Regions from separate parts of the Microbacterium sp. F1-18 genome, predicted to be linked through region 3. Evidence: predicted binding sites of a transcription regulator. Region 3 holds the regulator's gene; each other region holds the start of a gene.
What was found. Region 3 encodes HrcA, which represses chaperone genes, less so after heat shock. Its sites were predicted from a motif close to TTNGCACTCGNNNNNNNCGAGTGCNAA; they were not measured.
Positions count from the first base shown of each region.

Region 1: a site for HrcA is predicted at 2,250-2,276, ahead of ACU6RU_RS01890 (Hsp20/alpha crystallin family protein). Genes of this name have one in related genera too.
Region 2: a site for HrcA is predicted at 3,131-3,157, ahead of groES (co-chaperone GroES). Genes of this name have one in related genera too.

Region 1 covers NZ_JBREVD010000001.1:386,341-391,414, reverse strand. Annotated here, with positions in the region: gene ACU6RU_RS01900 (FUSC family protein) at 1-698, opposite strand, end outside; gene ACU6RU_RS01895 (L-serine ammonia-lyase) at 788-2,197, shown strand; gene ACU6RU_RS01890 (Hsp20/alpha crystallin family protein) at 2,349-2,774, shown strand; gene ACU6RU_RS01885 (DUF222 domain-containing protein) at 3,047-4,465, opposite strand; gene ACU6RU_RS01880 (MarR family winged helix-turn-helix transcriptional regulator) at 4,665-5,074, opposite strand, start outside.
Region 2 covers NZ_JBREVD010000006.1:134,013-139,086, forward strand. Annotated here, with positions in the region: gene rimI (ribosomal protein S18-alanine N-acetyltransferase) at 1-361, shown strand, start outside; gene tsaD (tRNA (adenosine(37)-N6)-threonylcarbamoyltransferase complex transferase subunit TsaD) at 358-1,422, shown strand; gene ACU6RU_RS15625 (hypothetical protein) at 1,422-1,883, shown strand; gene ACU6RU_RS15630 (THUMP-like domain-containing protein) at 1,862-3,088, opposite strand; gene groES (co-chaperone GroES) at 3,232-3,528, shown strand; gene rarD (EamA family transporter RarD) at 3,651-4,592, shown strand; gene ACU6RU_RS15645 (ABC transporter substrate-binding protein) at 4,839-5,074, shown strand, end outside.
Region 3 covers NZ_JBREVD010000002.1:315,140-320,213, reverse strand. Annotated here, with positions in the region: gene lepA (translation elongation factor 4) at 1-1,205, shown strand, start outside; gene ACU6RU_RS05670 (DUF1990 family protein) at 1,232-1,891, shown strand; gene hemW (radical SAM family heme chaperone HemW) at 1,891-3,108, shown strand; gene hrcA (heat-inducible transcriptional repressor HrcA) at 3,189-4,226, shown strand; gene dnaJ (molecular chaperone DnaJ) at 4,266-5,074, shown strand, end outside.

The DNA of each region.
Region 1 (5,074 bases), on a different contig from region 3:
GCGGCCTCGCGCACGTCGGCCGAGACGGCGTCGAGGATCTCTTGGAGATAGCGCTGGCCGGTCGCGTCGGTGGGCGCGCTGTCGGCGACGGAGGCGGCGAGCATCTCGAGGCGGTCCGAGACCGCGTCGCGCAGCTGCGACAGGCGGGTGGAGGCGCGTCGCAGGTACAGGGGCGGAACGATCGCGAGGTTGACGGCGACACCGATGACGACGCCGAACGCCATCGTGACGAGGTACGACACCGAGAAACCGCCGGCGTCGTTCGCTCCCAGCAGCAGCACGAACAACGCCGCGATGGCGATCCAGTCCCGGCCGGTGCCGAGCGCCCGGATGCCGCCGACAGCCACGCCCGCGGCGACGACGATCGCGACACCCAGGATGCGGGGGCTCGGGCCCGAGACGATCCACAGGCCCGCGAGCCCGATCGCGATGCCGATCGCCAGCCCGCCGACCGCTTGCAGTCCGGCCTTGGCCGAGTCGGCGATCGTCGGGTACATGCTGACGAGCACGCCGAGCGGTGCGTAGTAGGAGTACTCGTCGTGCGCGAAGGGGACGAACGGTGCGAGGTACCAGGCGATGGCGGCGGCGAGGGCCGTCTTGCCGGCCAGCAGCAGGCGCGAGACCGCGAAGGCCTCGCCGCCCGCGGTTCGCGCGGCGGCTTTGAGCGACGCCAGACGGGGGTGGGGTGCAGTGGTCATCGGTCGCGACGATAGGTGCGCCCCGGGTTCTCGCATATGCCCTTGACGTCGCCGGGCTCCTGCGGCAGATGCTGGCGTAGCCTGGGGGTGTGAGCGCTTACGTCTCGGCGTTCGAGCTGTTCTCCATCGGTGTAGGACCCTCGAGCTCCCACACGGTCGGACCGTTGCGCGCTGCCCGCGCCTTCGCGGTGGGGCTCGAAGCCGGTGGCCGGCTGAACGAGGTCGAGCGCGTCGGCTGTGTGCTGTACGGGTCGCTCGGGGCGACCGGGATCGGGCACGGCACGCCGGATGCCGTGGTCGCGGGGCTGCAGGGCCACGCGCCGGAGACCGTCGATCCCGATGTGGTTCGCGCGGCGTGGACGGACTGGGTCGACGGAGCGGTCCTTTCGCTCGCGGGGCGGCACCCGGTGTCGTTCTCGCGAAGCGACGTGTCCTTCGAGCCGCGGACGCGACTGCCCGAGCACCCGAACGCGATGACGCTCAACGCCTGGGATGCCGCAGGCGTGCTCGTCGCATCGGAGACCTACCTCTCGGTCGGGGGCGGTTTCATCCGCCGGGCGGGGACGGGCGAGCAATCGCACGCCGATGGTTCGCCGGGCCGGGATGTCGCATGGCCGTACCGCTTCGGCAGTGCCGCAGAGCTGCTGGAGCTGTGCGATCGCGATGGCCTGAGCATCGCCGGGCTGGCGCGCCGCAACGAGGAGGCGCTCCGGCCCGAGGCCGAGGTCGCCGCCGGCCTCGACGCGATCTGGGACGCCATGGCGGGGTGCGTCGAGGCGGGCCTGCGCGCCGAGGGCACATTGCCGGGGATGCTGCGGGTGCGGCGTCGCGCAGGTGCGATGCGCGCGCAGCTCGAAGCGGCCGAGGCCGCCGGTGGGCGCGAGCTCCCGGGGGAGTGGCTCGGCGCTTTCGCGCTCGCCGTCAACGAGGAGAACGCATCGGGGGGACGCGTGGTCACCGCGCCCACGAATGGGGCCGCGGGCATCCTCCCCGCCGTCGCGATGTACTGGTGGCGGTTCGCCGCGGAGTCGCGGCTCGGGTCGGAGGAGCTCGATCGCCGGCGCGGCATCCGGCGGTTTCTGCTGACCGCGACCGCGCTCGGCTCGCTCTTCAAGGCGAACGCGTCGATCTCGGGCGCGGAGGGCGGCTGCCAGGCGGAGGTGGGTTCCGCGTGCGCGATGGCGGCGGGCGGTCTGACGGCAGTCATGGGCGGCAATAGCGCGCAGATCGAGAACGCTGCTGAGATCGCCATGGAGCATCACCTGGGGCTCACGTGCGACCCGGTCGGCGGCCTCGTGCAGATTCCATGCATCGAGCGGAACGCGATCGCCGCGTCGACCGCGGTCACCGCGGCGCGCCTCGCCCTGCGCGGCGATGGGCAGCACTACGTCTCGCTCGACGCCGTCGTCGAGACGATGCGTCAGACCGGGATCGACATGTCGCACAAGTACAAGGAGACGAGCGAAGGCGGTCTCGCCGTCAACGTCGTCGAGTGCTGAGTGGCGCCCATGTGCCCCGCTCGTCGGGGCGCTGTTCGCCGTGCGAGAACCCTTGGCACTCGATGGGGTGGAGTGCTAATCTGTATGCAGTTGAGCCGCTAAGGCTCAACTTTCAGATCTCAACACGAAGCATCAGAGAAGGGAAAGATCGATGGCTACTTACGACCCGTTCCGCGACCTCGACCGCATCGCCTCGAGCCTCTTCGACACGCGCCGCGGCCCCCGTCGCATGCCGATGGACCTCTACCGTGACGGCGACCACTACGTGATGACCGCCGACCTGCCCGGCATCGACCCGGGTTCGGTCGACATCGACGTCGACGGCCAGCTGCTGACGATCCGCGCCGAGCGCACGCTCGCGAGCGGTGACGGTGTGAAGTGGATCACGCGCGAGCGCGAGGCCGCCAGCTTCCTGCGTCAGCTGAACCTCGGTCAGGGCGTCGACACCGAGGGCATCGCCGCGACCTACAACAACGGTGTCCTGACGGTGACGATCCCGGTCAGCGAGAAGGCCAAGCCGCGGAAGGTGGAGGTCACGACCGACGCCGCCGCGCCGGTGGTGCCGATCGAGAACTGATCGACAACTGATCGCGCAGGACCTGCCGAAGCGCATGTCGTGACGCGTTCACGGCGCGCGTCGAGCGCACTGCATGACGGGCGGCCGCAGCCCCTTCGGGGGCGCGGCCGCCCTTTGCGTGTGCACAGCGACGGCAGGGTCTCAGGGTCGTCGCGGACTGACCTCAGAGAGGCAGCGATGCGTCGAGGCAGCGATGCGTCGTGGGGCGCGCTGGCATAGTTTCGCCACGCCTGGGAAAAGTCGTGGTGCGCGCGAGTGCGCGACGCACCGGCTCAGAAGGGTGGTGGTTCGGGTGGCGGTGCCCCGCCAGTTCGACCGCCCCGCGGTGGATCGGTCGTGTCGGTCGGGTCGGTGGTGAAGCAGACCGCGGGCACGGGTACGTCTTCTCGGTAGACCCTGCCGAGGGGTGAGGTCCATTCCAGGACTCCGCCACCAACCTGCCGCACTTCCCATGTCGTGAATTGCTTCATGGAGTGGTGTCTCTGGCACAGGTGGGCGAGGTTGTAGATGTGGGTGTGGCCGCCGAGGGCGTAGTCGATGGTGTGGTCGAGTTCGCACCGGATCGCGGCTCTGCGGCATCCGGGGAACCTGCAGTGCTGGTCGCGTGCGGTGAGGAGTTTCTTCATCGCGATGGTGGGTCGGTAGGTGTCGACCTCGACCGGGGTGCGGGTGACCGGGTCGATGAACAACCGGTCCCACTCGGAGACCTGTCCGGCGAGGTCACGCGCCGTGTCGGCGTCGATCAGTCCGGCACCGACAGCGTCGGCGGGGTGCTCGTCACGGCCTATCAGGGTCTCCGCGGTGAGGGTGACCTGCACGCGCGCCCGGATCGCGCCGAGCCCGCCGGCCCGGTCGGTTCCGTAGGTCGGGTCGACCACCGGTGCTCCGCCGAGGACGAGGTCGCCGAGGATGTCGGCCCGCAGCTGGTCCATGGTTCGGGCGTCTGGCGCCGCATCCTCCCCGGCGGCATCCGCCGCGTCAGCCTCCGGGCTCGCCCCGACCTCATTCGCCCCACCGCAACCACCCGCATCCCGGGCGTCCTTCACCGACTGTCCCATCTGGGTGAGCCGATCGAGCATCCCCGTGGCGATGACGGTGGGGAGGTTGGCGACGAGGTTCGACATCCCGTCGGCCCCGTGGAAGACCCGCACGCACCGCTCCGCCGCCGCAGCCGTGTGCCGCTCCGTGAACGACTGGGGGTGCACCCGCGCCGCCAAAACCTCGAGCGCACCCCGCACCCGAGACGGCACATCCCGCTCGCACACGCCGATCGCCGCTTCCGCGAACGACTCCCACACCTCGTCCGGCAGCCCCGCCCCGACCCGCACGATCACATCGACGTGTCCGCGTTCGATCCGCCGTTCCACCCACGCCTCGAACACGGCGGGGTAGTCGTCGATGACGGTCATCGCATGGTCGATCTCGCCCTGCAACCGCCGATCCGTCAACCGGGCCATCCCCGCGGCCTCGGCCGCAACCGATCGCAGCTCCATGTCGGAGGCCATGCCCCGCACCCCACCGTGCCGGGCCTCCCGCAACGCCGACCGGCCCAGATCGGCCAACGCACGCATCCGCGCGACCTCGCCGGCATGGACAACATCGAGCGCTTCCGCGAACCGCGCAAACGCGAGCACCTGCGCGGGCGCGGCGTCATCGCATCGCACCCCACCCATCTCGCCGCTCGCTGCCATGTTCCCATTGTGGCAGCGGGGTACGACATTCAGGTCGAACTTTTGTGCGACTGTGAGGGCAATTGATGACGGCGCCGCTGGGGAGGAGCAGGCGCCCGGCACTCCGGCCCCGGCGACGCCGCACCCGAACCGAGCCAAGGCCCGTCACGAACCGCCACGCCACCACCCGCCCGAAAGTCACCGGACCGGGCGCCGCAGATCAGGAGAGTCGGCGCAGCTTCGTCGTGAGCTGCTCGAGCTGCTCCAGTTCGTCGGTCGACAGCACCGACATCCGCTCGGCGATCGAACGTCCGTGAGCTGCCGCGAGGCGGCGGAACGCCGAGACGCCTTCGGGTGTCGCGGTGAGCATCGCGCCGCGGCCGTCGGTCGGGTCTCCGCATTTGGTGATGAGCCCGCGCGCGACCATCCGGTCGACGAGCCGCGACACGCTCGGCTGGCTGATGAGCATATTCGCCGTGACGTCGCGCAGCCGCGCACGATGACCGGCGCCACGCACGACGGTCAAGAGCACGTCGTACTCGGCTTGCGTGAGCTCGTCGCCGGCGAAGTCGTTGCTGATGTCGTCGAAGATCTCGTGCTGTGCGCGGAAGAGACTCTCCCACGCTGCCA
Region 2 (5,074 bases), on a different contig from region 3:
CGCCTCGCCGCACGGCCGGTACCTCGTCGACGTCGAGGACGATCGCGTCGTCGGCTACGGCGGCGTGCGTGCGGTGCACGGTGCGGCCGACGCCGACATCCAGACCCTCGCCCTCGAACCCGCACGGCGGGGCACCGGCCGCGGCCGGAGGCTGCTTCGGGCGCTGATCGCCGAGGCCCGTGACCGGGGAGCGCGCGAGGTCTTCCTCGAGGTGCGCGCCGACAACCCGGTCGCGCAGCGGCTCTACGCCTCCGAGGGCTTCGTCGAGATCGCGCGCCGGCCGCGCTACTACCAACCGGACGACGTCGACGCCATCATCATGCAGCTGAGCCTCCGCGGTGAGGGAGGGACCGAACGATGACCACCGAGCCGACCCGTTCCGAGCCGCTCGTGCTGGGGATCGAGACCAGCTGCGACGAGACCGGCATCGGGATCGTCCGCGGGCGCACCCTGCTGTCGAATACGATCGCGAGCTCGATGGCCGAGCACGCCCGCTACGGCGGCGTCGTGCCGGAGGTCGCCGCCCGCGCGCACCTCGAGGCGCTGCAGCCGGCGATCGAGGCCGCCGTAGCCGAGGCCGGGGTCTCGCTGACGGACCTCGACGCCGTCGCCGTCACGAGCGGGCCGGGGCTCGCGGGCGCCCTCATGGTCGGCGTGGGCGCCGCGAAGGCCCTCGCCGTGTCGCTCGAGAAGCCGCTCTACGCCGTCAACCACCTCGTCGGGCACATCGCCGCCGACATCCTCACCGGCGACGACGTCGAATACCCCACCGTCGCTCTCCTGGTCAGTGGCGGACACACCTCGCTCCTCCTCGTCCGAGACCTCGTCTCCGACGTCGAGATGCTCGGCGAGACGATGGATGACGCCGCCGGCGAGGCATTCGACAAGATCGCGCGCATCCTCGGTCTGCCTTACCCCGGCGGCCCGGAGATCGATCGCGCCGCGGCGGACGGCGACCTCGACGCGATCCGGTTCCCCCGCGGGCTCTCGCGGGCCTCCGACATGGCCGCGCACCGGTACGACTTCTCGTTCTCGGGGCTCAAGACCGCCGTGGCGCGCTGGGTCGAGCAGCGCCAGGCGGCGGGCGAGACCGTGCCGATCGCCGACGTCGCGGCATCGTTCCGCGAAGCCGTCGTCGATGTTCTCGTGACCAAGGCACTCGACGCGTGCGCTCAGCACGGCGTGCCGCGGCTGCTGCTCGGCGGCGGTGTCATCGCCAACCGGCGACTGCGCGAGGTCGCGATCGAACGCGCCGCTGCCGCCGGAGTCGCGGTCCGCATCCCGCCGCTGAGCCTGTGCACCGACAACGGGGCGATGATCGCGGCGCTCGCCGCCGAGCTCATCTCCTCGGGCGCCGAGCCGTCGACGCTCTCGTTCGGCGCTGATTCGACGCTTCCCGTGACCGAGATCCAGGTGCGCTGATGAGCGACGACCGGCTGCGCAGTCGGCGACCCGCGGTGGATGCGCCCTCCGACGACGTTGCTCCGGCCCCGCTGTCCGCGCCGCTGCCCGGAGAGCACCGCGGCGGGTTCCAGCGTGAGTTCACTCAGCCGACGCCGCTGCTGCACATTCCCGAGCCCGATGGCCGGATCGAGCCCGTCGCGCCTGAGCCGCGGGTCCAGTGGGCTCCGGCGGCCGAGGTCCTGCCCCGATCGGGGGCGTGGTCGTTGGCCCTGGCGATCATCGCCCTCGTCCTGTCGCTGTTCGTCGGGTGGGCGTTCCCGCTCGGCCTCGCCGCGATCGTGATGGCCGTGCTCGCCTTCCGTCGGCCGTGGGAGAGCCGCACCGTCGCGGTGTGGGCGCTCGGCCTGGCGGCGCTGTCGATCGTGTACAGCGCCGGGTGGCTCGTCTGGTCGGCGAGTCAGTCCGGGCTGCTGGACTGAGCCCCTTCGGCGGGGTCGGCGTCGACCCGGTCCGCGAGGACGGCGACGCGTCGGTCTCCGATGCGGGTGAGGAAGAGGGTCGCCGACGCGCTCCCCGTCAGTGTGAGCTTCTTGCGGAACTGCGCCGGATCGACGTCGACGCCGCGCTTCTTGATCTCCAGGATGCCGATGCCCGCGCGCTTGACGGCGGCATCGATGTCGCGCGGCTTCAGCGGCAGCACCTCGCGGACCCGGAACGTCGTGGCGAACGGACTGGTGCGCCCGGCGTCGGACGTCATGTACGCCGTCCCGCCGGCGAGCATGCCGGCGTCGAGCGTGCGGGCCACGTCGCCGATCAGGCGAGCGCGGATGACGGCGCCGTCGGGCTCGTGCAGGTAAGCGCCGAGCTCGCGCGGCTCGGCGTCGGCGGCGTCGCCCGGCGCCGTGAGCTCGGCGGCACGGTCGCCGCGGAGAACGAGCGCCGAACGGCGCGCGCCCGCGCGGGCGAGGGAGCCTGACCACACGACCAGCTCGATCGTCGACCCATCGGCGCTGATCCACTGCGCTTCGCCGTCGGTCGGGAGGTCGTCACGGTCGAAGGCGGGCCCGAGCTTGATGCCGGTCGGCAGCCGTTCCGCGAGGCCGAAGGCCCACTCGAGCGAGGGTGTGTAGTCGGATGCCGCGACGCGACGCGTCTCGCCGTGCCCCGAGGTTCGACGTGCCGGATCGAGCCAGACCGCGTCGATGCCGGTGAGATCGGTCTCTTCGGCGCGGCCGTGGCGTACCCGGGCCGATGAGCCGAACGGGGCGAGGTTGTAGGCGGCCAGGGCGGCGGTGATCTCGTCGGCGTCGACGGCGAGGACCTCGAGCCCGATACCGGCGAAGCCGAGCGCGTCGCCGCCGATCCCGCAGCCGAGGTCGGCCACGCGGGCGATGCCGGCATCGCGGAATCGGCCGGCGTGACGCGCGGCGACCGCGAGACGCGTGGCCTGTTCGAGACCGGCTCGGGTGAACAGCATCCGGTCGGCGAACGGACCGAACTTCGCCCGCGCGCGCTCCCGCAGACGGGCCTGGCCGACCACCGCCGACACGAGGTCGGGGGAGAGGCCCTCGCGCCGCAGCCGCGAGACCGCGGTGGCGGCATCCGCCGTCGATGAGATCCGGAGGGTGTCGACCAGACGGAGGCCCTCGGGGGTCAGCAACGCGGAGAGCTCGGCGTGATCCACCACGACAGCCTACGCGGGGGCGGCGGCGGATGCCGCGGTAGGTTGGCACTCGCGTTGCGTGAGTGCCAACGTCCCCCTACACTCGGAGTTGGCACTCTCAGGGTGAGATTGCCAACAAGTCTTGTCGAAGAAAGAGGTAGACCGTGTCGGTTTCCATCAAGCCGCTCGAGGACCGCATCGTCATCAAGCAGGTCGAGGCCGAGCAGACCACTGCGAGTGGTCTGGTCATCCCCGACACCGCCAAGGAGAAGCCCCAGGAGGGCGAGGTCGTGGCGGTGGGCCCCGGCCGCATCGATGACAACGGCAACCGTGTTCCGCTCGACGTCGCCGTCGGCGACCGCGTGATCTACAGCAAGTACGGCGGAACCGAGGTCAAGTTCGGCGCTGACGAGTTCCTCGTGCTCTCGGCGCGCGACGTCCTCGCCGTCGTCGTCCGCTGACGCAGAGCTCTTCCACGAAGGCCCGGGTGCATGGCATCCGGGCCTTCGTCATGGCAGAAGCGCGGCGGCGGATGGCAGTCCGTCACGACCGCGACGTGTCATGACCGTCCTATGCTTGGCTCGTGACACCCGTCGATCCCGCCCGTGAGCGCACCCTGGGTGGGATCTACGCCTTCTCGGCGTACGTCCTGTGGGGGTTCATGCCCCTCTACTTCCTCACGCTCGCCCCGATGGGGCCGTTCGAGGTCGTGTCGTGGCGCATCCTCTTCTCGCTCGTCTTCTGCGCGATCCTCCTCACGGTGCTCCGCGCCTGGGGGAAGCTGATCGCAATCCTGCGCACGCCGCGGCTGGTGCTGTGGACGATCGTCGCCGGCCTGCTCATCTACGTGAACTGGCAGGTCTTCCTCATCAGCACCCTCACCGGCCACGTGATCGAGGGGAGCCTGGGGTATTTCATCAACCCGATCGTCACGGTCCTCCTCGGAGTGCTCGTCCTGAAGGAGCGGCTGCGGGTCGCGCAGTGGGTCGCGATCGGTATCGCGGCGGTCGCGGTCGGCGTCATCGTCGTCGGGTACGGCGCATTCCCCTGGATCGCCCTGACCCTCGCGGCCAGCTTCGGAACCTATGGGCTGGTGAAGAAGCAGATCGGGCCGTCGGTGGATGCCGTCAGCGGGCTGACCCTCGAATCGCTCTGGCTCGCACCCGTCGCCATCGTCCAGGCGATCGTCGTCGCCGTCACCGGCGGGCTGATGTTCGGCTCGGTCAGCCCCGGGCACACCGCCCTGGTGACCCTTGCCGGCGTCGTCACCGCCGTGCCCCTCCTCTTCTTCGCGGCAGGTGCGCGGCGCAGCAGCCTCACGGTGATCGGTCTGCTGCAGTTCGCGGCACCGATCCTGCAGTTCATCACGGGCGCCTGGATCCTCGGCGAGCCGATGCCGCTCGAGCGCTGGATCGGGTTCGGGCTCGTCTGGCTCGCCCTCGTCGTACTCAGCGTCGACTCGCTGCGCGCCGCTCGTCGATCCAAGCGCGCTGACGCGGCATCCGATGTCGCGCCCGTCGTCTGAGACCGTCGCACGGGAGCGGGGAGCCTGACCGCAGCGTCGCATTCCGGCTCGTCTGATCGGCCCGATGAGGGTCGTGGCGCCGGGCTCCGCCGCGGAACGTCGGGGTTCACGCGGCGCCGGAGATAACGATTGGGTCGCGTAACAGACCGTTAACACATCGCAACATCGCCGACGCGAGAGCGCCACTAGGTTTAACCCCAACCTCGCGGGGCTTCGGTGCCGCGTTCCCACTCATCAAGGAGCACAATGGGCGTTCTCACCCGTTCCCGCACCGCGAAGGTCCTCGGCGGTATCGCCGTGATCGGCGCGAGTGCCCTCGTCCTCGCAGGCTGTGCCGGAGACAGCGAACCCGCTGCGTCGGGCGACGCCGGCGGGAACACCTCGGCCGATTTCCCGATCGACTGCGACGCGGCCGCGCCCGCGTCGTACACGCCGGAGTACACCTCGACCTCGACCGGTCCCGGAACCGACCTCACCTACAC
Region 3 (5,074 bases):
CCTACCGCGGTGTGGTCACCTACGTCCGCATGGTCGATGGCAAGCTCGAGCCCCGCGAGCGCATCCAGATGATGTCGACGCGCGCGACGCACGAGCTGCTCGAGATCGGCGTGTCGAGCCCCGAGCCGATTCCCACCAAGGGACTCGGCGTCGGCGAGGTCGGCTACCTCATCACCGGCGTGAAGGACGTCCGCCAGTCCAAGGTCGGTGACACGATCACCAATCATCGGAAGCCCGCGACGGAGGCCCTGCCGGGGTACACCGACCCGAAGCCGATGGTGTTCTCGGGCATCTACCCGATCGACGGCAGCGACTACGGCGACCTCCGCGAGGCGCTCGACAAGCTGAAGCTGTCGGACGCGTCGCTGCAGTACGAGCCCGAGACCTCCGTCGCCCTCGGTTTCGGCTTCCGATGCGGCTTCCTCGGGCTTCTCCACCTCGAGATCATCACCGAGCGCCTGTCACGCGAGTTCGGCCTCGACCTCATCACCACCGCGCCGTCGGTGACCTACGAGGTCGCGACCGACACCGGCGAGACCGTCGTGGTGACCAACCCCAGCGAGTACCCCGACGGGCGCGTCGCCGAGGTGTCGGAGCCGGTCGTCAAGGTCGGCATCCTCGCGCCGAAGGACTACGTCGGCACCGTCATGGAGCTGTGCCAGTCGCGTCGCGGCACGCTGCTGGGCATGGACTATCTGAGCGAAGACCGCGTCGAGCTGCGCTACAACATGCCGCTCGGCGAGATCGTGTTCGACTTCTTCGATCACCTCAAGTCGCGCACGCAGGGCTACGCGAGCCTCGACTACGAGCCCGCCGGATCGCAGACCGCCGACCTGGTGAAAGTCGACATCCTGCTGCAGGGCGAGAAGGTCGACGCTTTCAGCTCGATCGTCCATCGCGAGAAGGCGTACGCCTACGGCACGATGATGACCGAGCGCCTGCGCAAGCTCATCCCGCGCCAGCAGTTCGAGGTGCCGATCCAGGCCGCCATCGGCGCGCGCATCATCGCCCGCGAGAACATCCGCGCCATCCGCAAGGACGTCCTCGCCAAGTGCTACGGCGGTGACATCACCCGCAAGCGCAAGCTCCTCGAGAAGCAGAAAGAGGGCAAGAAGCGCATGAAGATGGTGGGTCGTGTCGAGGTGCCGCAGGAGGCGTTCATCGCCGCGCTGTCGGGCGACGTCGAAGGCAAGGACAAGAAGTAGCCCCACCGGGAGCAACGAGGAGACCCATGCATCAGCGACGCGGGACCTTCCGAGACGAGACCGTCGACTACGCGGCGGTCGGTGCGACGCGCGCGCACGACCTGATGGCGTATCCGCCGGAGCAGAGCATCCCCGCCGAGGATGCCTGGCGCATCGGCAGCGGGCAGTCTCGGTTCGACACCGCCGCCGACCTCCTGATGTCGTGGGCGGCGATCCGAGGCGCGGGGCTGCGGGTGGCCGATGTCCGGCCGGCCTCAGGTCCGATGTACACCGGCGTCGCATTCGACGACCAGGGCAACGCCGTCGCGCCCAGCAGCATGGACCACGAGCAGCGCTTCGCGGCGGACGGCACTCCCTACCTGGGTGCCGGCACGACGCTGCGGGTCCATGGGCGAGTGTCGGGTCTGAACGCGGATGCCGAACTCCGCGTGATCTTCGTCGACGAGGAGCCCCGACGCGTCGCGTTCGCTCTCGGTACGGTCGGCGGTTCCGTGGTCAGCGGGGAGGAGTCTTTCCTCCTCGAGTGGCGCGACAACGACGAGGTGTGGTTCGTGGTGCGCGCGTTCGACAGGCCGACGGCGCTGGCCTACCGCATGCTCAAGGGCCTCGTCCGCCGCCGCCGCCGGCTGCTGTTCCAGGGATACCTTCGCGCGATCTCGCCGCTGTACGCGACGCCCGGCGCCTGATGGGGGCGGCACTGCCGATCGGTGATCCGGTGCCGGTCGGCGGCACCCTGCCCGACGACCTCGTCATCGCCCCCGACGTTCCGTTCGGGGTGTACGTGCACGTCCCGTTCTGCCGCGTGCGATGCGGCTACTGCGATTTCAACACCTACACAGCCACGGAACTGCGCGGTGCTCGTCAGGACGCGTACGCCGACGAGGTGCTGCGCGAGATCGCCCTGTCGGCTGCCCTGATCGACGAGCGCGGCCCCCGTCGTGCGGCACAGACGGTGTTCTTCGGCGGCGGCACCCCCACGCTGCTTCCGGCGGGAGATCTCGCGCGGATGCTGAGCGGCGTGCGTGAGACGTTCGGCATCGCCGCGGGTGCGGAGGTCACCGTCGAGGCGAACCCCGACACGATGAGTCCACGAGTCGCCGACGAACTGGCGGCCGCCGGTGTCACCCGTCTGTCGATCGGCATGCAGTCCGCCGTGCCGCACGTGCTGGCTGCGCTCGATCGCACGCATGATCCCGCCAACGTGTCGACCGCCGTCGCCGCTGCCCGCGGGGCTGGGCTCGACGTCTCGGTCGACCTGATCTACGGCGCGCCGGGGGAGAGCCTCGACGATTGGCGACGCTCCGTCGACACCGCCGTCTCGCTCGAGCCCGATCACGTGTCCGCCTACGCCCTGATCATCGAGGAAGGCACGCGCCTCGAGCGGCAGATCCGACGCGGCGAGGTCGCCGCGCCCGACGATGATCTGCAGGCGGACATGTACGAGCTGGCCGACGAAAGCCTGGCCGACGCGGGCTTCTCCTGGTACGAGGTGTCGAACTGGGCGAGGTCGACGGATCAACGCTCGCGCCACAACCTCGCCTACTGGCGGGGGACCGATTGGTGGGGCTACGGGCCCGGCGCCCACAGCCACGTCGCCGGTCTCCGGTGGTGGAACGTCAAGCATCCCGCCGCGTACGCCCAGCGACTGGCAGCGGGACACTCGCCCGCGGCGGGCCGGGAGCGCCCCGATGCGGACGCGCTGCGGCTGGAGTCCGTGCTCCTGCGCTCTCGCATCGTCGAAGGGCTCGGGATCGACGAGTTGGGCGACCCCGGCCGGCGAGCCGTGGCCTCGCTCATCGCCGACGGCCTGATCGAGGGCGCCGACGCGGTGCGCGGGCGCATCGTGCTCACCCGGCGCGGACGTCTCATGGCCGACGCCGTCGTTCGCGCACTGACGGAGTGACCGCCGGGAGGCGATCGCGGTCGTCCACGCGATAGAATTGGCACTCACAGACTTCGAGTGCCAAGCAGGAGGTGACGGACATGGTCTCAGAGCGCGGACTGCAGGTGCTGCGGGCGATCGTGCAGGACTATGTCGACACCCGCGAGCCCGTGGGTAGCAAGTCGATCGTCGAACGGCACGCGTTCGGCGTGTCGGCTGCCACGATCCGCAACGACATGGCGCTCCTCGAGGACGAGGAGCTCATCGCCGCCCCCCACACCTCGTCGGGACGCGTTCCGACCGACAAGGGCTACCGCGTCTTCGTCGATCATCTCGCGGGCCTCCGCCCGCTGAGCGCTGCACAGCGCTCAGCGATCACGACCTTCCTCGACGGGCCCACCGACCTCGACGACCTGCTGGTGCGCACGGTCCGCGCCCTCACCCAGCTGACCGGTCAGGTCGCCATGGTGCAGTACCCGTCGTTCGCGCGCGCCCAGGTGTCGCACCTCGAGCTGGTGGACTTGGGCGGTGGACGCCTCGTCGTCATCGTCGTGACCGACACCGGCCGGGTCTCGCAACGGGTCGGAGTCGTGCGGACGCTTCTCGACGGAGCGCAGTTCGAGGTCGCCAAGGCGACGCTGCGCGCTGCCGTGACGGGCGTGGCGGTGCGCGACGCGGTCACTGCCGTCACGGCCCTCGCAGAGGGAGATCCCGTCGCCGATCCGATCGGCGAGGCCGTGCGGGAGGTCTCGCGCATCCTCGTCGAGGAACTCGAGACCTTCCGCCAGGACCGCCTGGTGATGGCGGGCACAGCGACGCTCGCTCGGCGCGAAGCCGACTTCCGCGGCAGCATCTACCCACTGCTCGAAGCGATCGAGGAGCAGGTGACGCTGCTCCGGCTCATGGGCGAGATGGTCGCCGACGACCGCGGCGTCGCGGCGCGCATCGGCCGCGAGAACGAGGCGTACGGACTGTCCGAGGCCTCGGTCGTGACGAGCGACTACGACGTCCCGGGGTCACGTGCCCGGGTCGGTCTCATGGGACCGACCCGCATGGACTACCCGACGAACCTCGCGACGGTCCGCGCCGTCGCGCACTACCTCAGCCGGCTCCTCGACGAAGACGAGAAGTCGCGCTGACCCGACCCATCCACGCCCGCAGGGGCGGAAAGGCGATCCGTGGCTGACCACTACGAGGTCCTGGGCGTCGCGCGCGACGCGTCGCCCGACGAGATCAAGAAGGCGTACCGACGCCTCGCACGAGAGCTGCACCCCGACGTGAACCCGGGGGAGGACGCGTCCGAGCGATTCAAGCTCGTCACGCACGCCTACGACGTCCTCAGCGACCCGGAACAGCGTCAGCGCTACGACGTGGGCGGCGACTCCGCCGGCGGTTTCGGTGGCGCTGCCGGCTTCGGGGGCTTCAGCGACATCTTCGAGACCTTCTTCGGGGGTGGCGGCGGCGGTGGCCGTGCCGGGCGCCCGCGCTCTCGACGTGAGCGCGGGCAGGATGCCCTCGTTCGGGTGACCCTCGAGCTCGGTGACGTCGTCTTCGGTGTGCACCGAGACATCGAGGTCGACACCGCGGTGCTCTGCGACACCTGCCAGGGCTCCTGCTGCCAGCCGGGAACCCAGCCCGTCACATGCGATGTCTGCCATGGCGCGGGAAACGTCCAGCGCACCGTCCGGAGTCTGCTGGGCAACGTCGTGACGTCGCAGCCCTGCAACGTTTGCCAGGGCTACGGCACGACCATCCCGTATCCGTGCACGACCTGCCAGGGTCAGGGACGCGTCCGGGCCCGCCGAACGGTCTCGCTCGACATCCCCGCCGGCGTCGAGACCGGACTGCGCCTCCAGCTCCCCGGCTCGGGCGAGGTCGGTCCCGCCGGTGGACCGAACGGCGACCTGTACCTCGAGGTCACGGTCAACCCCCACGACGTCTTCAGCCGCGAGGGCGACGATCTACTCGCGACGCTCGAAGTGTCGAT